Regions from separate parts of the Lysinibacillus sp. EB271-A1-10B genome, predicted to be linked through region 2. Evidence: riboswitches for the same ligand, from Rfam matches in the RefSeq annotation. Region 2 holds a riboswitch; the other holds the start of a gene.
The links. Region 2 has a riboswitch for glycine ahead of AC3WSK_RS08720 (amino acid permease). Riboswitches for the same ligand answer to the same signal wherever they lie in the genome.
Positions count from the first base shown of each region.

Region 1: it holds a riboswitch for glycine, as region 2 does, so the genes downstream of both, gcvT (glycine cleavage system aminomethyltransferase GcvT) here and AC3WSK_RS08720 (amino acid permease) in region 2, are expected to answer to the same signal.

Region 1 covers NZ_JBYTDL010000032.1:34,123-37,327, forward strand. Annotated here, with positions in the region: gene gcvPA (aminomethyl-transferring glycine dehydrogenase subunit GcvPA) at 1-39, opposite strand, end outside; gene gcvT (glycine cleavage system aminomethyltransferase GcvT) at 65-1,165, opposite strand; glycine riboswitch at 1,440-1,532, opposite strand; gene AC3WSK_RS24315 (shikimate kinase) at 1,675-2,190, opposite strand; gene AC3WSK_RS24320 (hypothetical protein) at 2,210-2,410, opposite strand; gene comGF (competence type IV pilus minor pilin ComGF) at 2,388-2,813, opposite strand; gene AC3WSK_RS24330 (hypothetical protein) at 2,806-3,123, opposite strand; gene comGD (competence type IV pilus minor pilin ComGD) at 3,116-3,205, opposite strand, start outside.
Region 2 covers NZ_JBYTDL010000004.1:274,328-277,532, forward strand. Annotated here, with positions in the region: gene AC3WSK_RS08710 (lipoate--protein ligase family protein) at 1-297, opposite strand, end outside; gene AC3WSK_RS08715 (rhodanese-like domain-containing protein) at 911-1,297, shown strand; glycine riboswitch at 1,831-1,907, shown strand; gene AC3WSK_RS08720 (amino acid permease) at 2,069-3,205, shown strand, end outside.

The DNA of each region.
Region 1 (3,205 bases), on a different contig from region 2:
TTTATCTTGCTCCGTCATTGGTAAATAACGATGTTTCATAAATGTAGGTCCCTCTTTTCAACTTTTATTTTGAACGCTTGTAAAACGGTGTTTCAACTGTTACTACTTTTAAGTGCTTACCACGAATTTCAATTTCCAATTCAGTTCCGATAGTTGCGAATTGACTGTCAATTAATGCGTGACCAACATTTCGTTTAGAAGAAGGAAGTTGTGTACCTGTTGTCACTTCACCGATTTCCTTACCATCCTTCAACACTTTGTAGCCATGGCGAGGAATTCCTTTATCAATCATTTCAATACCCACAATTTTACGTGACAGCCCAGTTTCTTTTTGTGCCACTAATGCCTCATGACCATTAAAGCCCTCTTTATTTAACTTCACAGCAAAACCAATACCAGCCTCAAGAGGTGAAATTGTCGCTGATAGCTCTTGCCCGTATAATGGAAGACCTGCTTCAAAACGAAGTGTATCACGGCAGCCTAAACCTGCAGGAACTACACCTTTGTCTTTTCCAGCCTCTAAGATTTTACCCCATAATGCTTTAATATCTTCTGGAGAGCCATATAGTTCAAAGCCATCTTCTCCTGTGTAACCGCTACGAGATACTAATGCTTTATGACCAGCAACTTCAACATCTGCTTGGAAACGGAAGTATTTAATCGTTTGTAAATCAGTATCTGTTAATGTTTGAAGAACTTCTTCTGCTAATGGACCTTGAAGGGCAATTTGTGCATAAGCCTCTGATTGGTTGTCTATCGTTACATCATATTGATGTTGATTTTCCATCATCCAATCATAATCTTTTTCAATATTTGCCGCGTTCACGCATAATAAATAATGATTGTCTGCTAATTTATACGTTAATAAATCATCGACAACACCACCATCTTCATAGCACATTGCATTATATTGCGCTTGACCTACTGCAATCTTAGAAATATCATTTGTCAAAAGGTTTTGTAAAAACTCTAGTGAATTAGGTCCAGTTACTAAAATCTCACCCATATGTGATACATCAAATAAGCCAGCACGATTACGTACTGCATCATGCTCTTCTTTAATAGAAGAGAACTGCACTGGTAATTCCCATCCACCGAAGTCAATTGTTTTACCACCATGTTTTGCATATTCTTCAAATAGAGGTGTGCGTTTTAATTCTGTCATTGTTTTTGCCCCCTTATTGTTCGTTACATATTTACTTATAGTAGTTCGTCTGTTTTTTTGTACAGTCATGCTTCCCTTGTTTGTTCATCCAAATAAAGAAAAACGAACAACATTAGGTAAAACATTTAGACATAAAAAAAGACAGACGAACCCCTTTTCGGGATTCTCTGTCCTTGCACCTGAAAGTTACACCAGACTGACTCGCATACATACAATGCCAATCAGCCGGCTTTCCCCTTTGGTGGCTGTAGTACTACAGCACTCTCCAGAGTTGCGTCTTATACGAGTCCTTTTACCTGAGAGATTCATAACATTTTGCTATTTGCTCCTTCGGTGACGTCTATACGTGCTCTCCCCGTACAATCATCCGCCCAAGTTTCAACTTGGTACTATTTAGTATTCAATGAACATTAAGTAACTTTTGTCTATATCCTAACATTAATTGCATTGAAAAGGCAATCATTTTTTATTTTATGTTAAAAAACGAACATTTAAGTATTAACGATACATCAATGTTCGCTTTTTAGCCTTTTAACTTGGAATACTAAATACTCAAGAATTTGGCGGATTGTTCGCCCCTCTGTTAACACTTGTATATGTCCTACTTCACGATAGAACTTTCTTCTGTAATGATACAGCTGCTCTAACTCTTCTTTCGTCGAGCTCTGTACAATCGGTCTGTTCGGATCATGCTGTATTCGTTTGTATATATCTTCGAATGTCGCATCTAAAAAAAACACGAGCCCACTGCGTCTCATTATTTTTCGATTTTCAGCATTAATTGCGACTCCACCACCTGTTGAAATAATACAAGCTTCGTCCCGGAAGTTTTTCAAAAATTCTGTTTCTATTTCCCGAAAACGTGCTTCTCCGTATTTTTCAAATATTTGCGGAATTGTCATACCCTGCTGTCGAACAATCTCATGATCCATATCGTAATAGGGCATCTTTAACAAATAGCTTAAACGTCTTCCTAACGCACTTTTCCCGGAGCCCATAAAACCAACTAAATATATTTTTCGCATTCGAATCACCTTCTTATAACTACGATTCTACACTGTCTGACAAAATTTGTCCTAATAAATTTATCGTAGCTCGAACATTGAGCTTTTCTAGGCCATCATATGTTCGAAACTGAATCTCATAAGACGTACAAAACGTAAGGACAAAAGTAGTTACAAAAAATAATAATCCAATTGCGATTAAAAAAATAGCCCCTCTGTCATTTTTCAAAAACTGGAACATAGAAAGTTCGCTCCTTTTTACTACCACTTGGAAGTTCAACAGCTACTGTTAACATATCTTTTTCATATCGGAACTGGCATTTAGTAATACCAACTAGCATTGGTACATGACCACCATTTACTTGATCACGAATTATATTGCTGTAACAATCAATATTATGAATGGTATCTGCGGCCTGGAAGGTTATTCTCTTTTGATCCTTTCGAAGTGTAAAAGATGAAATATCACTTACATACATATTCAAATCATAAACAAAAAGCTCCCACTTTGATTGCTCATCAGTTAGCATCGTTGTTTTCATTTCAGCAAACCAAAGCATAATAAACACAACAAGATGGGCAATAAGCACAAAAACAACTAATTGAAACATCGCTTCTAATAATGTGTAGCCTCGCTCATTCATCAACTTCACCTGTCAGTTGTATACATTTTTTACGTAATTCCCGCGTATTTTGAAAACTTACGCATACCCCTTGTCCATTCATAAACCACTGAAATTCTATATTATCAATGGTTTTAGTGCCTTCTGTTTGTTGTAGATTGCGGTAATGCTTTAAGCCTTCATAGGCCGTTTCAGCTGCGAACACCTCCAACTTCTTGTTATAAAGAGTCGTTTTCATCGTATAGCTAATTGGTATTAATGTCGTGCATACTAACATAACAATGACTACTGATAATATCGTTTCCACAAATGAATAACCAGATTCATTCAATCCTCGATCTCCCTCGTCCTAATGTAATCACAACTTTTTTCACACCTTGAGGCGTTTTAAAATAAACAGTCCCTGGCGTCAT
Region 2 (3,205 bases):
ATCTGGATAGCTTTCAGAAACAATGACACTATATGTCAATTCATGTTCATGTAAAACGGCTCTACCACCTGTTGGACGACGAACAAAGCCTAGCCCTTGTTCTCGCACCGCTTCTAGATTAATATCTCTTTTCGCTTGTTGAAAATAGCCAATCGAAAGAGTTGCTGGCTCCCACTCATAAAAACGAATAACCGGTGGAATTAAACCTTCACTATGCCAATCAAGTAATGCTTCGTCTAATGCCATATTGAAAGATGGGCTACATTTCCCTGAATTTAGAAAATACCAAGTTGTCATATTTTCATCTCCTACAATTAATCATTTATGCCTCGGCATAAATGCGTCGGGAATCGGCTTTGTGCTTGCACAAAGAAATCCTTTTCGATTCCGTGACATCAGCCGGAGGCTTTACCTTTTGCGAATGTGTACAAAATAAGGCTCATCCCTATAGCGAGTGGTTGATTTCCGTTCCGGCCGGGCTCTTTCTCTGGGGACGACCGATGAGCCGCTTGGGCCAACAGGATGTTGGTCACGAAGGCGTTATCACAGGATGTGATGCTCTTAGCCTTCGTTCCCCTATCGCTAATCCCCGAGGAGTCGCCCTGCCTTCACTCCAATCAACCTATATATCGCATACGTTTTAGCAAATGCCATCCTACTCATGGTGATGAGCCAAAAATTAATGTTTCTCAAAATTTTGACACTCTGCGTTTAGTTCTATTCTTTATTGAAGTATCATCCACCCAAATCTAAAAATGGAGTAGCATGATTCTGTGACATTTCACTAATAACATCCATACATATAGATAGATTAATTCTAGCCACAATCTAATTAATTTTATCAAACTCATTGGACTATCGCTAGCGCATCTTTTATAATAATAAAGAAGATAGAAAGGGGTAAGAAATTTTGTTAAACATACTTATCACAATCGGTGTTATTTTAGTAGTCGTAATTGCATATATCGGTATCAATGCCCTACGACTAAAAAAAGCCGTAACAAACCTAACACAAGAACAATTTATTGAAGGCTATCGTAAAGCGCAGCTTATCGACGTACGTGAGCAAAAAGAATTTGATGCAGGTCACATTCTTGGTGCACGTAATGTTCCTTCAACAACTCTACGTCAACGTCACAAAGAAATTCGCCCAGATTTACCAGTATATTTATACTGTCAAAATACAGGCCGTAGCGCACGTGCTGCTCTATTTCTTAAAAAACGTGGCTACAACCAAATTTACCAACTTCAAGGCGGCTTCCGTACTTGGACAGGTAAAATAAAGTCTAAAAAATAATTTCAAAAAGTCGTTAAGGCATAAGTGACTACTATAAATAAATATACTCGCGAAATCTAAGGTAATTTATTTATATATACCTATCTCACTTTGTTTTAAACAGGAAGAAACCATCTCAAATGACTATGAGATGGTTTACTTTTTGCAAAAAATTCTGAGTTTCTACTATATTATATTTATTGTTTAACGTCTGACAACTTATTGAACAGAAAAAAGTAGCGCGTGCGGCAATATACTGCTCACATCACATTCAACTTCCTTTATCAAAGTTCTAGCTGCTTCCCTCACTCGTCCCTCGCCTTTTTTAACCTTTATACCAAACATTAAATATTATCCCTATTTTAACGTATGTCTAAAAATACTATTTTTCGTGTAATTTTTACCTAGACGAACTCCAATCTTCTTTTTTTCTGAAAAAGACAGAAATTTACCCTTGAATATTTATGGTAGCACTGATAGGATGTATAATATCTTAAAATAATGTCATCAAGACATACAATACAAGCTATGAATGCTATGGATAAAACTATAGCAGGAGCAGTTCTGGAGAGAGCGCATTTTGCGTCGCCGAAGGGTTCACTATCTCAGGCAAAAGGACAGAGGAGTAATATTAACTTTCATCATGAAAGCTATACCACACGAATGTTTTCTTTTTTACATACAACATTCGCTATGGGTATTTGTTATTCTGTCGTTTACGAGACTAGTGTCACTACTAGTCTCTTTTTTATTTCCAGTCATAGTTATTACGTATCTTTGAGGGGGAGCAACGTGGAACAACAACAACAATTAAAACGCGAATTAAAAAATCGCCATGTGCAGCTCATTGCGATTGGCGGAACAATCGGTACTGGTTTATTTTTAGGCTCCGGTAAAGCCATTGCTTTAGCAGGACCTTCCATCATCTTCGCCTATCTAATTGTCGGAACTGCCTTATTTTTCGTCATGCGGGCGTTAGGTGAACTGTTATTATCGAATGCTGGCTATACATCATTTACTGATTTTGCATCCGAATACATAGGACCTTGGGCAGGTTACATTACCGGTTGGACATACTGGTTCTGCTGGATTATGACCGCTATGGCAGATATTATTGCTGTCGGCGTTTATGTACAATATTGGTTTGACATTCCACAATGGGTGCCTGCAATTGGCTGTTTAGTCCTGTTGCTAATGTTGAATCTATTAACTGTAAAACTATTTGGCGAACTAGAATTTTGGTTTGCACTTATAAAAGTCATTACAATTGTTGCACTGATTGTGATTGGACTATTCATGATATTTACAGGCTTTCAAACAGGCGCTGGCACAGTTTCCGTTGAAAATCTTTGGGCATATGGCGGGTTATTCCCGAATGGTCTACACGGGTTCCTAATGGCATTCCAAATGGTTGTTTTCGCTTTTGTTGGTGTCGAGCTAGTAGGGGTTTCCGCTGCTGAAACGGCCGATCCTAAAAAGAATATTCCTTCTGCCATTAACAAAATTCCATTACGCATTTTATTATTCTACGTAGGGGCGCTATTTGTTATTTTATGCATTAATCCTTGGCATGAAATGTCTGCCTCTAGTAGTCCATTTGTACAAGTATTTACACTAGCTGGTATTCCAATTGCTGCAGGGATTATTAATTTTGTCGTTCTAACATCTGCTGCCTCGGCTGGTAATAGTGGTTTATTTTCTACAAGCCGCATGCTCTTTAATCTTGGAAACAACAAGCAAGCTTCACCAACATTTGCAAAGCTCAATAAAAACAGTGTACCAAGTAACGCACTTGTTGTATCTGCAATTGTTGTATCCGTAGGTGCATTACTAAGTAAATTAATGCCTGAAAACGCCTTTAGTGTTGTGACAACGATTAGTGCCATTTGCTTTATCTGGGTATGGAGTATTATATTAATCTCTCATATC